2 regions of the Eoetvoesiella sp. genome follow, and region 1 is predicted to be linked to the other one. Evidence: predicted binding sites of a transcription regulator. Region 1 holds the regulator's gene; the other holds the start of a gene.
The links. Region 1 encodes sigma-54, which starts transcription at its own class of promoters, with help from an activator protein. Its sites were predicted from a motif close to TGGCANGNAANCTGCTTT; they were not measured.
Positions count from the first base shown of each region.

Region 2: urtA (urea ABC transporter substrate-binding protein) is a predicted target of sigma-54. The motif match lies at 6,049-6,066, and genes of this name have one in related genera.

Region 1 covers NZ_DATMGA010000011.1:86,275-94,356, reverse strand. The annotation lists gene VNT00_RS02265 ((2Fe-2S)-binding protein) at 36-302, opposite strand; gene VNT00_RS02260 (RNA polymerase factor sigma-54) at 547-2,103, opposite strand; gene VNT00_RS02255 (hypothetical protein) at 2,120-2,656, shown strand; gene leuA (2-isopropylmalate synthase) at 2,985-4,676, shown strand; gene VNT00_RS02245 (aromatic ring-hydroxylating dioxygenase subunit alpha) at 4,806-5,675, shown strand; gene VNT00_RS02240 (Rieske 2Fe-2S domain-containing protein) at 5,678-7,438, shown strand; gene VNT00_RS02235 (glutathione S-transferase family protein) at 7,449-8,082, shown strand, end outside.
Region 2 covers NZ_DATMGA010000055.1:31,844-39,925, reverse strand. The annotation lists gene VNT00_RS13260 (GMC family oxidoreductase) at 1-809, opposite strand, end outside; gene VNT00_RS13255 (aldehyde dehydrogenase family protein) at 811-2,283, opposite strand; gene VNT00_RS13250 (LysR family transcriptional regulator) at 2,502-3,413, shown strand; gene VNT00_RS13245 (TMEM175 family protein) at 3,478-4,077, shown strand; gene lpxO (lipid A hydroxylase LpxO) at 4,279-5,178, shown strand; gene VNT00_RS13235 (PACE efflux transporter) at 5,212-5,721, shown strand; gene urtA (urea ABC transporter substrate-binding protein) at 6,135-7,385, shown strand; gene urtB (urea ABC transporter permease subunit UrtB) at 7,401-8,082, shown strand, end outside.

The DNA of each region.
Region 1 (8,082 bases):
AGATAGCCAGGCTATAAGGGTTTGTTGGGCGCCATTCAGGCGCGCCGCGCGATTTCCTCGATCATGACGACCGAGACGGAAGCATCGTTGGCCGCCTCGACGACCAGGGCGCCGAGTTCGGGCGCGGGGATATGGCCGGCATAACGGCCGCCCGGCAGGTACTCGGCCGCCGTTTCGGCGCAATGCCCGCAGCAGGTCGCGACCCCAAGCTGCCCTTGAAGGTCGGACATCGTGAGCGCACCGTCCGCGACTGCGGATTGAACCTGGCGCTCGGTGATAGCGTTGCAGATACAAATGAACATGAGAACAATTATCATCTGATCGTCATAAAAAAGCAATCGCCCAAAAGATTTATTTTGTATCTGCGGCCAAAATCGCACGTTTTTCCGGCAAGACCAAGGGAAGACCCTAGGATCATGGCCGGCCTTGGCAACTGAGGCGGCCATACGCCGGATCTGGGCGCGTCCGCCCAAGCCGCATACCAGTGGCGCAACTGGAGGAAGCCGGCTGCGCTACTTGGCGGAAAGCCCCGGGAAACTGCGACCTTCAGCGCTTGAGCTGCGCCCGCGCCTTGCGCAGAGCGGCGGTTTCGATGCCCGCCGCTTCGCGGTACTTGGCCACCGTGCGCCGGGCGATCACCACCCCTTGCTCGGCCAGCCGGGCCATAAGCTGGCTGTCCGACAGCGGCTTCTCGGGCTTCTCCTGCGCAACCAGCTTCTGGATCAGGCTGCGCACCGCCGTCGCCGACGTGGCATCGCCACTGTCGGTATCCAGGGCCGCGCCGAAAAAGAACTTGAGCTCGAACACCCCCCAGGGGGTCTGCATATACTTTTGCCGCGTCGCGCGCGATACCGTGGACTCGTGCATTTCCAGCTCCAGCGCAATATCCCTCAGCAACAGCGGACGCATGGCCTGGGGCCCCTGCTCGAAAAACGCTTGCTGGCGTTCGACCACCACCTGGGCGACACGCAATATGGTCTCGAACCGCTGAGCCACGCTTTTCACCAGGCCATGGGCCGATTGCAACTGGCTGTGCAGATCGGGGCCGGGCCTTGCCTCGGGCGCCGCGGCGCCAGCGACACCATCGGAGTCCACAACCCCGGCCGATTCGCCGGCCTCGGCGGCAACGCCGCCGTCGTCGCCTTCCCCCGCATGGCGCACGCTGCAGGCATTACGCGCCCGGCCCTGCGCGGCCGCGCCGGCGTCGGTTCCGCGCGCCGGACGGCTTTCGCGCAGCAGTTTTTCATACAGGGCATTGACGCGCACGCGAGGCACGACATTGCCGTTCAGCCGCGCCTGCCAGTGGCCCGCCACCTTGCGCACGATGATTTCCGGGTTGACGTAGTCGGCCTGCGAACCCGCCCACGCCCGGCCCGGCTTGGGATCCAGGCCAAGCAGCAGCATGCGGGCCGCGCGCAGTTGTTCTTCGGTGCACGACAGGGCCTCGCGCAGGCGGTTGAGATTGCCTCCGGCCAGCAAGTCCAGATGCTTGTGAACCAGCTTGCGTGCAAGCCCCAGCACTTCGGGATCGGCCGCCCCCTTGTTTTGCTCCAGCTGCAGCAACAGGCATTCGCTTAGCGACGACGCGCCAACCCCCGGCGGATCGAACGACTGAAGCAGACGCAGTGCGGCCCGCAGCTCATCGATATCCACATCCAGCTCGTCCGGCAGGTCGCCAAGAATTTCCTGCAACGGCGTCACCAGATAGCCGTTTTCATCGAGGTCGTCGATCAACACGGCAAGCAGCGCCCGGTCGCGCCGCGAGGCATGCGTCAGTTGCAACTGCTTCAGCAAATGCTGCGCCAATGAATCGGGCGCGCTGGACTCGAACGGCGCGTAGTCGTCATCGCCCTGACCCTGGCTGGCGCCGCCCGGCACGGGCGAATCGCCGTGCTCGATAGGCACAGTTTCCGATACCGCCGGCATCGCTTCGGTGTCATACTCTTCATCGAGCTCCAGCAGGGGGTTGTCCTCCAGCGCCTGCGCCAGCTCGGCTTCGAGATCCTGCGCCGAAATCTGCAGGAATCGAATCGACTGCTGCAGTTGCGGTGTCAGTGCCAATTGCTGGCTTTGGCGAAGCTCTAAAGATTGACGCGATAGCATAGGTAAAATAACCGGCATGAATTCGATCACACAACACCAGCCCACCCGCCAGGACGACGCCGTACTGCGCAACACGCTATTAAAGCTCACTGCGGCGCAAAAAATACTCTGCACCGTCGTGGTCGCGGCCGTCGCCCTGATTTGGTACGACCTCCTGAACCGCCTCATTGCCTTCGGCCGGGGCCTGGACTACACCGGCCTGCATGCGCTGGGCGCGCAGATCGTCGAGTTCCTGAAACACTACAACCCGTTTTTCTGGTGGGGGGTGGTGGCGCTGTGTACCCTGATTATTGCCTATTTTCTGTACGGTTTTATCCAAAGCACCCGGCGTTGGTCGCAAGCCAGGCTGGTCAGCGCCGAAACCCTGGCCGAGCTCCTGAAACATTTGTCGGCGCCCGCCCGCGAGGTACTGAACTGGGCCTGGCAAGACAGGCGCGACCCCATGACCGTTGGCGATTTGCAACGCGCCCACCGCGAACTACGCGCGGGGCGTTTCGGCAAAATCCAGCTTTCGGCCAGGCATGCCGCGCTTCTCGACAGCGAAACCCCTTGATCCGGCGCCGGCCCGCCCTTGCCAAACGGGCCAGAATGTGTTTGACTATCAATCATGAATCCCGCGCACCATTCCTTTGCAAACGCCTCCAGCCGCCACGCGGCTGGTTCGGCTGCGGGTACCCTTCTTCTTGCGCGCCTTCCCCTGGCGCTGTCGCTGCTACTACCGATCGGTTGCCGAGCCTAGCGCTCCGTGGCAGTTCGGCAGCCTGTATCCGCCACCTTGTTTTCCTCTGTATTGCCGTGGGCCCCTAGCCCGTGATCCGGGTTTCACCCCAGGCTCTTCGGTAATAAAATAACGTACAGACTCAGTCAAATAGGTGCACCAAATGCTCTCCAATCCATCCGACAAATATCGCCCATTTGTGCCGTTCGCGCGCGACTTCGCCGAGCGCACATGGCCCAGCAAGCGGATTACCCATCCGCCCATCTGGATGAGCACCGACCTGCGCGACGGCAACCAGGCGCTGATCGAACCCATGAGCGTCGAGCGCAAGCTGCGCATGTTCCAGCAGCTCGTCAAAATCGGCTTCAAGGAAATCGAAGTCGGCTTCCCCTCGGCATCGCAAACCGATTTCGACTTCGTGCGCAAGCTGGTCGACGAAAACCTCATTCCCGACGACGTCACCATCATCGTCCTCACCCAGTCCCGCGACGACCTCATCCACCGCACCGTTGAAGCGGCCGCCGGCGCCAAAAAGGCCATTGTGCACATGTACAACGCCTGCGCGCCTGCCTTCCGCAAGATCGTCTTCAACATGAGCAAGGACGAAGTCAGGGATCTGGCGGTAAACGGCACCCGGCTCATCAAGAAGTACACCGGCGAACACCCCGAAACCTACTGGCGCTACGAGTACTCGCCCGAAGTCTTCAGCACGACCGAGCCCGAATTCGCCCTGCAGGTATGCAACGCCGTCACCCAGGCTTGGCAGCCCACGGTCGAGTCCAAGATCATCTTCAACCTGCCCGCCACCATCGAGGCCACCACGCCCAATATGTACGCGGACCAGATCGAATGGATCAACAACCGTCTCGAACACCGCGACTGCATCGTGCTTAGCGTCCACCCGCACAACGACCGCGGCACCGCCGTGGCGGCGGCCGAACTGGCCGTCATGGCCGGCGCCGACCGCATCGAGGGCTGCCTGTTCGGCCACGGCGAGCGCACCGGCAACGTCGACCTGGTCACCTTGGCGCTCAATCTGTACACCCAGGGCATCCACCCGGGCCTGGACTTCTCCGACATCGACGAAGTCCGCCGCTGCGTCGAATACTGCACCCAGTTGCCGGTGCACCCGCGTCATCCGTATGCGGGCGACCTGGTCTTCACCGCCTTCTCGGGCTCGCACCAGGACGCCATCAAGAAAGGCTTTGCCCAGCAACAGCCCGACACCCTCTGGGAAGTGCCCTACCTGCCCATCGACCCGGCCGACCTGGGCCGCAGCTACGACGCGGTCATCCGCGTCAACAGCCAGTCGGGCAAGGGCGGCGTGTCGTACCTGCTCGAACAGGAACACGGCCTGGTCCTGCCGCGCCGCCTGCAAATCGAATTCAGCCGCGCCATCCAGCGCGTCACCGATGAAACCGGCCGCGAAGTCACCGCCGGCGACGTCTACGACCTGTTCAACAAAGAGTACCTCGACCTCGAAAAACCCTGGAAGCTGGTGCGCCACCGCATCACCGGCGATCCCAAGGCCCAAACAGGCCGCCAGTTCGCCATCGACGTCGAACTCGAGCACGACGGCGCGGTTCGCCATCTCAAGGGCCAGGGCGACGGCGCCATTGCGGCATTCGTCGACGCCCTGAACCTTGGCGTGCGCATCATGGACTACCACGAGCACGCCATCGGCACCGGCACCGACACTCGCGCGGCAAGCTATGTGGAACTGCGCGTCGGCGACTCCAGCTCCGGCTTCGGCGTGGGCGTGCATGCCGACATCGTCACGTCGTCGTTCCTGGCCATACTCAGCGCGGTCAACCGGCACTTCATCAACAAGGCCGCCGAGGCCATGGCGGCCTGAGCGCGGCAGACGCGGCACACATCGGGCGAACCTCACGGTTCGCCCGTTTTGTTTGCATGGCGCCCACGGCCCGGCGCGCCTTTTAGTACACTTGGATTCGTAATCCAGCACCCGAATCGAAGGCTCATCATGCAAAAAGACGAACTGCTGTGGCGCGACTGGCATCCCGTCATGATCGTCGCCGACATGGCGGCAAACCAGTCGTATCAAACCACCGTTCTGGGCGTTCCCATCGTCTACTCGCGCGACACGCAAGGCTATCACGCCCGCCGCGTGCAGGGCGACGGGCCCTGTGCCATCAAGGAACGCTACGCCACGGTATGGGTGTGCCTGAGCCAGGATCCGCTGGATTTCTTCGCCATTCCCGAATTCGACGAGCCGGACCGCCGCGTGCTCGGCGCCGGCTCCATCCGCCTGCACGTGTCCGGCCTGCGCGCGGTCGAGAACTTCCTGGACATGGGCCATTTTCCCTATGTGCACGACGGCTACCTGGGCAGCGAACCGTATACCGAAGTCCTGCCCTACGACGTCGACATCGATCCGCAGACCAACGAAATCTACGCCCGCAACTGCCGCTTCGTGCAGCCCCGCGCCTCGGCCATCGCCGACAAGCCCATCGACGTCAGCTACATCTACCGGGTCGCCCGGCCATACGTCACCCTGCTCTACAAGACCTGCGTGCCGGCCCCCGACAGGCAGGACGTGATCGGCCTCTTCGTGCAGCCGCTGTCCGAGGAATGGTGCGTCGCGCATACCGTCATGATCTACCTCGACGACGTCAACAGCGACGAAGAATTGCGAAAGTTCCAGCAGACCGTCTTCGGCCAGGACCTGATGATCCTCATCAACCAGGTTCCCAAGCGCATGCCGCTGGAAACGCGCCACGAAGTTCCGGTGCGGGCCGACGCCATGTCGTCGGTCTACCGGCGCTGGCTGCGCGACAACAAGATCGCCTACGGCACGTACTCCGAGCCCGAAACCGCAACGGCCGGAGCATAAGCATGGCAGTCCTGGATCCCCACACCTGGTACCCCATCGCCCGCAGCGAGGAAGCCCCCCGTCGCCACGTCTACCAGGCCCAGCTGTTCGGCTACGAGTTCGCCGTCTGGCGCGACGACCATGGCGCCCTGAACGTCTGGGAAAACCGCTGCCCGCATCGCGGCCTGCGGCTATCGCTGGGCGTCAACAACGGCAAAGAGCTGCGCTGCCAATACCATGGCTGGACCTACGCCAGCCAGACCGGCGCCTGTACGCACGTGCCGGCCCACCCGTCCCTTGCAGAGCCCACCAAGGCCTGTGCCCGGCCCATCTCGACCATCGAGCAGGCAGGCTTCATTTGGATAGCGCTCGACCCCCAGACCACCCAGCCCGGCTTCACGCAGGCCCAGGCCGACGCCCGGCTCAGCCTGCGCAGCCTGCCGATCAACCGCGACATGGCCGCCGTGCGCGAAGCCCTGGCCAGCTACCGCTACGCCATCCCCGGCCGCGACGGCGCCATGGCGGCAAGCAACGATTCCAGCCAGGCTGCACCGCACGTCGTGGAACTGCGCAACCAGCCCGAGGCCTCCCCGGGCAGCGCACCGGCCGTCCTGCACTTCCTGCTGCAACCTGCCACAGAATACAAAACCATCGTGCATGCAGTCGCCTCCGGCATCGACGGCGACCCGCTGCAAATCCGCAAGCACCACAACCGGCTGATGAACGCCTTGCGCGCCGAACTGGAAAGCGCGGCGCCGCCGGCGGCACAGGCCTGCGCCGATCCGGCCATTCCCCTGTACAAGCTGCTGCCCGTGCCACGCCCCGCCAAACAAAAGTTCGACTGCCGCATCGTCGGGCGCCGCGTGGAATCCGAGGGCGTCATTTCGCTGGAACTTGCCGCCGCCGACCCCGCCCATCCCCTGCCCGCTCTGGCTGCGGGCGCGCACCTGAACCTCACGACGCCCAGCGGGCTGACGCGCCAGTATTCAATCGTCAACGGCCCGTCCGAACGCGACACCATCACCATCGGCATCAAGCTCGAACCCGATTCGCGCGGCGGCTCCCGATCCATGCACGAGGCCGCCACGGAAGGTGTTGTCCTGCAGGCTTCGGTGCCGCGCAACACCTTTCCGCTCGTCCCCTCGGGCAAACAGCCCATACTCATCGCCGGCGGCATAGGCATTACCCCGCTGCTCTCGATGGCGCAAGCCCTGCAGGCCATGGACGAACCCTTCGAGCTGCATTATTTTGTGCGCGCCCCCGAATACGTTTCGTTCAAGGCCCGCATCGAGGCGCTGGGCGGAGCCGTGCACCTGCACATGGGCCTGGACGCGGCGCAAACCTCGGCAAAGCTTGCCGGGATCCTTGCACCGCGCACCCTGGGGCAATCCAAAGTCTACGCCTGCGGGCCCGGGCCGATGCTCGACGTGGTGAAACGCACCGCCCTGGCCGGCGGCATCGACGACAGCGACATCCATTTCGAGTACTTCAAGAACGACGCGCCGCCGGCATCGGGCGCGCCCTTCACCGTGCGGCTCGAACGCTCGGGGCGCGAGTTCGAGGTCGCCAACGGCCAAACACTGCTGCATGCCCTGCACGAACACGGCATCGAGCTGGAAGCCTCGTGCGAGCAAGGCGTATGCGGCACCTGCTTCACCAATGTGATCGCGGGCGATATCGAGCATCACGACCTCTATCTTTCCGCTTCCGAGAAAGCCTCCGGCAAGTGCATCATGCCCTGTGTATCGCGTGCGCGTTCCGGCACGCTGATCCTCGACCTGTGAGACGCGCACCATGATTAAGCTTTTTGACTTCGAACTTTCGGGCAACTGCTACAAAGTGCGGCTCATGCTGTCGATACTGGGCCTGCCCTACGAAACCGAGAACATCGAATTCTTCCCCGGGCGCCAGCACAAATCGGAAGCCTTCCTGCAGATCAACCCGCTGGGCCAGTTGCCGGCCCTGCAGGACGCAGACCTGACCCTGCGCGACGCCCAGGCGATACTCGTATACCTGGCCAGCCGCTACGACCCGAACCGGCGCTGGTACCCCGCGGAGCCCGAAACCATGGGCAGGATCACCATGTGGCTGGCCTTCGCCGAAGGCCTGACCAACTCGATTTCGTCGGCGCGCCTGCACGATCTGTTCAACTACGATTTCGACGCCGGCAAATGCCGCCAGCGCGCCCACGAACTGCTGCGCGTCTTGGACGAGCACTTGTGGTTCGAGGAAAGCCAGGGCCGGCAATGGCTGTGCTCGGCCGATCACGCCACCATTGCCGACATCGCCTGCTTCCCCTACGTCATGCTGTCCGACGAGGCGGATATCTCCCTCATCGACTACCCGGCCGTACGACGCTGGACCGACCGAGTCAAGCGCCTCGAAGGCTTCACGCTCATGGCCGGAATCTTCCCGACATCGGCCGCCC
Region 2 (8,082 bases), on a different contig from region 1:
GCCGGGCCGATGCCCGACAGCATCAGCAGTTGCGGCGAATTGATGACGCCGCCGGCCAGCAGGACCTCGCGCCGGGCAAACACCTTCTCGATCTTGCCCGCCGCCCGAAACTCGACGCCCACCGCTCGTCCGTTTTCCAGCAATACCCGGTTCGCCAGCACCCCCGTGCGCACCACCACATTGCCCCGGGCAACGGCGGGACGCAGATAGGCCGACGCGGCGCTCCAGCGGCGCCCCTTGCGTATGGTCACCTGCATGGGGCCGAAACCCACGGGGCTGCGCGCGTTGTAGTCGCTGTTGCGCGGATAGCCAAGCTGCTGCGCCGACGACATGAAGGCATCCAGCAAGGGGTCTTCGAAGCTCAGCCGGTTGACGGTCAAGGGGCCGCTGCCGCCGCGCAGTTCGCTGGCCCCTTCCGCCCACGATTCGCTGCGCCTGAAATACGGCAGCACATCGGCATACGACCAGCCTTCCAGCCCCAGCTCGTTGGCCCAGCAATCGTAGTCCTGCGCCGCGCCGCGCCCATAGGCCATGCCGTTTATGGACGAGCTGCCGCCCAGCACCTTGCCGCGCGCGCATTCTATGCGCCGATTGTCCATGCCCGGCTCGGGCTCGGTGGCATAGCCCCAGTCGTACAGGCGGTGCTTCAGGATGAGACCCCACGTCAACGGCAGCTGGATGATGGGCGAACGGTCCTTGCCGCCCGCCTCGAGCACCAGGATCTTCAGATCCCGCTCTGCGCCAAGGCGATACGCCAGCGTGCAGCCGGCCGATCCCGCGCCAACGATGATGTAGTCGTATTCCGTCATATCAGGCGAACTTCACGTTGACGTTCTTGGTGTAGGTGAACTCCAGCAGTTCCTCGAAGCATTCTTCGCGGCCGATGCCCGACTGCTTGACGCCGCCGAACGGGGCGCCGATGAAATGCTGGCTGGTGTTGTTCACCCAGACGAAGCCCGTATGGATGCGCCGCGCGGCCCGATGGGCCGTGTCCAGGTCGCGCGTCCAGATGGAGCCCGTCAGGCCGAACTCCACGGCATTGACGTCTTTCCATAATTGCTCTTCATCTTCCCAGCTGAACACCGAAAGCACCGGGCCGAACACCTCTTCGCGCGCCAGCCGCATATGCGGCTTCATGCCGGCGAATATCGTCGGCTCGAAGAAGAAACCGTCTTTCAGCTCCGGCGCGTCGGGCTGCCTGCCGCCGCACACCAGGCGGGCGCCCTCGTCGAGGGCGGACTTCACGAAGCCCTGAACTTTTTCAAGCTGCGCGCGGCTGACCAGCGAACCCATGGTCGTCGCGGGATCGGTCGGAATGCCGGGCTTGTGCCTTTCGGGCAGCACCTTCGCCACACGGCCCAGCACCTGGTCGTGGATGTCGCGGTGCAGAAAGACTCGGCTCGTCGAACCGCAGCTTTGGCCGGACCAGGTGAAATTCATGCCTCCGACGATGCCATCGACCAGCCGGTCGATATCGGCGTCCGGGTAGGCCACCAGCGCATTCTTGCCACCCAGCTCCAGCAGCACGGGCTTCAATCCGTCGGCCGCGCTTTTCATGACCGCCTTGCCGGTCGGCACGCCGCCGATCAGGGTGATCTTGCGCACCAATGGGTGCACGGCCAGCGCTTCGCCGCACTCGCGGCCGCCGCACAGGAAATTGACCACGCCTTTCGGAAAGATGGAACCGATCAGCTCGGCAAGCCGGATGATGGACAGCGGCGCCTGATCGGGGGACTTGACCACCACGGTGTTGCCCGCCGCCAGCGGCGCGGCGATGCGCAGCGCCGCGAACATCAGCGGATGGTTGTAGGCGACGATACGCGCCACCACGCCCAGTGGTTCACGCACCGAATAATTGAGGTTGCCGTTCCCCATCGGCAGGGTTTCGCCCTTGACCTCGGTCGCCAGGCCGGCGAAATAATCGATGCCGTCGGCGGCGAAATCCGCATCCTTGGCGAGAATCGAAACCGGGTTGCCGTTGTTCAGCGAGTCGAGCAGCGCCAGCGAATGCGCATGCTCCCTCAACACGGCGGCGGCCTGGTGCAAAAGCCTTGCCCGTTGAAGCGGCGGCGTTGCCGCCCAGGCCGGAAACGCATCCTGGGCCGCCCGCACAGCGGCGTCGACGTCGCGCGCATCCGCCACGGGCGCCTTGGCAATGGGTTCGTTGTAGGCGGGATTGATGGTGTCCGCATAGACACCGGCCTGGGGCTCATGCCAGGCGCCGCCATAGTAAAGCGCCCGCCGCTGGGGCAAAACGCCATCCGGGATTTGATCTGCACGCATGAAAGCAACCTTCCTTCTATGGGTGGGTACGGAAAACAGGCTCGAAGCGGCGCCGGAACTGGCGATCGCCGTGTGCCCACCGTTGGTCTTCAGACGTATGCTAGGTTGCCAAAACATATACGTCTAATCGATAATTAAGCAATCATTCATAGCCATATGGCTATGAATTCTCTTTTTTCTCTTTTTCCCCTTTTCCCTTTTCCTGCGAGGCAACGCCCATGCGCGGACTCAATGCCCACGTCACCCTCCAGAAGCTGGAGGTGTTCTGCACCGTTGCCGAACTGCGCAGCGTCACGCGCGCCGCCGACTACCTTTGCATCACCCAGCCTGTCGTCACCTCCCATATCCGCAGCATGGAGGACAAGCTGGGGGCCAAACTCATACGCCGCGAAGGACGCGGCATCGTGCTGACGCCAACCGGGCTGAAGGTGCTGGAATGGGCCCGGGACGTCGTGCGGCGCACCCTGGAAATGGAACGCGAAATCGGCGCGGCCACGCCCTTCGGCACAGACAAGGTGGTCGTCGGCGCCTCGATGAGCGTGGGCACGTACCAACTGCCCGGCCTGATCTGCGACTTCCAGACGGAACATCCAGACGGCCAGGTCGAACTGTCGATCTCCAACCCCAAGATCGCCCTGGAGGACGCGCGAACCGGCGAATGCGACATGGCGGTGGTCGTTCTTTCCCCCGAACAGCGCCTGGACGGCCTGGCGGTTCATGCCTTATGGAACGAACCGCTGTTGCTGGTGAGCGCGCCGCACAGCAAATGGGTCGGGCGAACCGCCACGCGCGAGCAAATATCGAAACTGCCGTTCATCAGCACCACCAGCGGGCGAGTCATGAAGCACCTCGAAGAAAGCCTGCTGCGCACCAGCGGCATCGCCTCCCGGCGCATCGTGCTGGCGCTTGGCCACCCCGAAGCCCAGAAAACAGCCGTGCTGCGCGACTTCGGCGTCTGCCTGCTGTTCCGGTCGGCCGTGGCCGACGAACTGGAGCGCGGCACTTTGCGCAGCGTCGAAACCCCCGAATTCGGCATGTCCGTCCCCATCTATCTTGCCCACCGGAAAGACAAGAACTTTTCCCCGTTCCAGCTCAGGTTCAAGGAACACATGGAATCCGCAAACCCCTGACTGGACAAAACCCGCCGGCTTGTGCGTAAATTTGCGTTCTTGAACCAGGGCCCAGGAGAAAAGCATGGAGAAAAATCGCCTTGAAGCCTTCAGCGACGGTGTGCTGGCGATCATCATCACCATCATGGTGCTCGAAATGAAGGTGCCGCACGAGCCCACCTTTCCCGCGCTGCTGTCGGTGCTGCCCGTATTCCTCAGCTACGTATTGAGCTTCATCTACGTAGGCATCTACTGGAACAATCATCACCACATGCTGCATCTGGCCGGCAAGGTCAACGGCGCCATCTTGTGGAGCAATCTTCACCTGCTGTTCTGGCTTTCGCTGCTGCCCTTCACCACAGGCTGGATGGGCGAGAACCATTTCGCTCCCGTCACGCTGTTCCTGTACGGCGTAAACCTGCTGTGCTGCGCCATTGCCTATGTCATCCTGCAAAGCCGCATCATCAGGCAGCAAGGGCCGGGCTCGGTGCTGGCGCATGCAGTAAGCCGCGACTTCAAGGGCAAGATCTCACCCGTCCTCTATCTGCTCGGCATCGGCACGTCGTTCTTCTCGCAATGGGTATCCGGCGCGTTCTACGTCATTGTTGCCTGCCTGTGGCTAATACCCGACAGACGGGTGGAAAGGGAAATCGCGCAGCATATTTCCCAGAACCCCCCTCAATAGCCCTGCAGACGCCCGGAACGGCCCGTCCAGGCCCGTGAAAGCCCGGCAACCGGGCATGCCGGCGATGGCGGCACGGCAAGAGGCCGCCCTTTTGTCAAGGCATCCGGCGCCCCTTGGCATACAATTACCGCATCGCGCTCCCAAGCGGCTGGCCGGGCCTTGCGTAGCCGGGCCACAGATTCTTCTTATGCATTCATCGTCATGATCAAAATCCTTGTTGTGCTCTTCATTGCAGCCAGCGTCCTCTATGTGCATTTCCGCGGCAAGGTGCGCTTCCGGTTCTTCCGCCAGCTTTCGGATCACTCCAGCTTCATGGCGCCCATCAATGCCTTCCTGTACATGTTCTCGAAGGTGCCGGATCGCGCCTACCATTCGCAGGACGAATTCCCCGAGCTCAAGGCGCTGACCAGCCGCTGGCAGGAAATCCGCGACGAGGCGCTGACGCTGCAAGGACACATCAAAAGCTCGCAAAAGCTCGACGACCTGGGCTTCAACTCGTTTTTCAGCCGGGGCTGGAAGCGCTTTTACCTTAAGTGGTACAGCGACAACCATGAATCGGCGCGCCAGCTTTGCCCCCGAACCACCGAGATCCTCAACGGCATCCCCAGCATCAAGGCCGCCATGTTCGCCGAGCTGCCGCCTGGCAGCAAGCTGATGAAGCACCGCGACCCCTACGCCGGCTCGATCCGCTACCACCTCGGCCTGGTCACGCCCAACGATGACCGCTGCTTCATCAACGTGGACGGCATTCCCTATAGCTGGCGCGACGGCGAGGCGGTGCTGTTCGACGAAACCTTCATCCACTACGCCGAGAATCAGTCGGAGGCGGATCGCATCATTCTGTTCTGCGACGTAGAACGACCCATGAAGTACCGCTGGGCGGCCGCCGTCAACCATTGGTTCGCGCGCAACGTCATGGCTGCCGCCTCGTCGCCCAACGACGACAACGACCGCACCGGCGGGCTGAACCGCTCGTTCAAGTACATCCAGAAATTCCGCCTGGCGGGCAAGCGGCTCAAGCAAAAGAACAAGCCGCTGTACTACATCATCAAGTGGCTGCTGCTGGCCGGCATTCCCATCGGGCTGATCTCGTTGCTCTAGGGCCTGCCCACAGGCTCCGGGCAAGGGGGGGCGATGACTGCCCCTTGCCCAACACCCGCTGAAACCACCTGGGTCTCGAACACGCGAGGCCTGAAACCCATGACCGCAATGCGCACCAGCAAAGACCGAATCCGGCACACCCTGCTTTTTGAAGCCATCGCCCTGGCAATCGTCACTCCCGCCGGCGCGCTGCTTTTCGACCTGTCCTTTGCCAGCATGGGCATCCTCAGCGTGCTCGCCTCCCTTGTGGCGACCGTCTGGAACTATCTGTACAACTACGGCTTCGACCACGCAATGCTCCGGCTGACGGGATCGACCGCGAAAAGCCTGCCGCTGCGGGTCTTCCACGCCGTGGCCTTCGAAGCCGGCATGCTGGCCATCATGCTGCCGCTGGTGGCCTGGTATCTTGGCATCAGCCTTTACATGGCCTTCATGATGGACATCCTGCTGGCCGCCTTCTTTATGGTCTACGCCTTCATCTTCAACTACGCCTACGACTGGATATTCCCCATACCGGCCGCGCAGGTGAAAACCCAGTCGTAGCTGCGCACGCCGGCAACGCTCCGCCACGCACCTGTTTGACGCATCCGCTCCCATATAGCGGTGCGCCGGCGCACCATCATCAGCCATAGCTGCGCCGCGGCGCGCGAAATCATCGCCCCCAGAAGGGGCGTTTCGCATTGGGGCGGCCCTGCGGCGGAACGGTACCCCCACGCTTCACCGCTTGCGCGGTTTGCTGCCCCCCGAGGGGGCTTTTTTGCCTTGGGGCGGCCCTACGGCAAAACAGTACCCCCACGCTTCACCGCTTGCGCGGTTTGCTGCCCCCCGAGGGGGCTTTTTTGCCTTGGGGCGGCCCTACGGCAAAAAGACTGGCACGGTTATTGCTTAGTGTGGTGTATCGGGCATTTTGCATCGCGGGCCCGCCTTCGACTGTCCTTCTTTTATCTGGAGCCATCATGCAACGTAGACGAGTTCTCAAGCAACTAACCGCCGCCAGCCTGTTCGCCCTGTCGGGCTGGATCCCGCAAGTGTTTGCCGCCGATACGATCAAGGTAGGCATTCTTCATTCCTTATCCGGCACGATGGCGATTTCCGAGACGTCGCTCAAGGACGTGGCGTTGATGACCATCGAGGAAATCAACGCCCATGGCGGCGTCATGGGCAAGAAACTGGAGCCCGTCATCGTCGACCCCGCCTCCAACTGGCCTCTTTTTGCCGAAAAGGCGCGCCAGCTCCTGGCGCAAGACAAGGTGGCGGTCGTCTTCGGCTGCTGGACGTCCGTTTCGCGCAAATCCGTGCTGCCGGTTTTCAAGGAATTGAACGGCCTGCTGTTCTACCCCGTGCAATACGAAGGCGAAGAGCTGGAGAAGAACGTGTTCTATACCGGGGCGGCGCCCAACCAGCAGGCCATTCCCGCCGTCGAATACCTGATGAGCGAAGACGGGGGCGGGGCAAAACGGTTCGTGCTGCTTGGCACCGACTACGTCTATCCCAGGACGACCAACAAGATCCTGCGCTCGTTCCTGCACTCGAAGGGCGTCAAGGACAGCGACATCAAAGAGATCTACACGCCGTTCGGCCACTCCGACTACCAGACCATCGTGGCGGACATCAAGCAATTTTCCGCGGGCGGGAAAACAGCCGTCATCTCCACCATCAACGGCGATTCGAACGTGCCGTTCTACAAGGAACTGGGCAATGCCGGCATCAAGGCCACCGACATCCCGGTCATCGCATTCTCGGTGGGCGAGGAAGAGCTTAGAGGCGTGGACACCAAGCCCCTGGTCGGGCACCTGGCGGCCTGGAACTACTTCGAGTCCATCAAGAACCCCGTAAACGCCGCCTTCGTCGAGAAATGGAAGGCCTACGCCAAGGCGAAGAACCTGCCCAATGCCGGCACCGTGGTCACCAACGACCCCATGGAAGCCACCTATATCGGCATCAATATGTGGAAGCAGGCCGTCGAAAAAGCCAAGTCGACCGATGTGGACAAAGTCATTGCCGCCATGGGCGGACAGACATTCAAGGCGCCGGACGGCTTCACGATAGAAATGGACAAGACCAACCATCACCTTCACAAACCGGTATTCATCGGCGAGATCCGGGCCGACGGCCAGTTCAACATCGTCTGGAAAACCAAGGGCCCAATCCGTGCCCAGCCTTGGAGCCCGTACATTCCGGGCAACGAAGGCAAGCAAGGCCTTTAATTGAACGGAGCCATCATGTTCGTCAACGGGCCCGCCATGTTCATCGCCACGATCCGGACCATCGCCCTTGCGCTGCTCCTGGCATTGCTGCTGTCGGCGGCGGCCATGGCGGCGGGGGCCGGCACAGTCGACCCGGCGCTGCTCGCCCCCTTGGCGAGCGGCGATACCCGTGCCAAGCTGCAGGCAATCGAACAGCTCGGCGACGCCTCCAGCCAGGAAGCCGTCACAGTGCTGGAGGCGTTGGGCAGCGACAAGCTGTACGTCACCGCCCAGGGAAGAATCCTCGTCTCGGACGACGCAAAACGCGCCGTCGATCCGGCCACAGGCCAGGAACAAGTTTTGCCGGAGGACGCGGAAACCATAGTCCTCAACAACCGCCTGCGCAGCGCCATTGCGGACGCCCTCGCTACCTCCAGGATACTTTCAAAAGAGGCGCCAACACGCCTTGCGGCGGCCAGGCATCTCCAGAAAAGCAGCGACCCGGCGGCGCTGGCGCCCATCACACGCGCGTTGGCACAAGAAACAGACTCCGAAGTGCGCACCGCTTTGGAAACGGCGCAGGCCGGCCTGGAATTGAAAAGCCCGGATCCCGCCATCCGCGAACATGCCGTGAACCTTCTTGGCTCAACCGCCAATGCGGCCTTCCGCCCCGCCTTGGCCGCCTTGCTCGTACAGGATGCCGGCGGCGCCTTTGCCG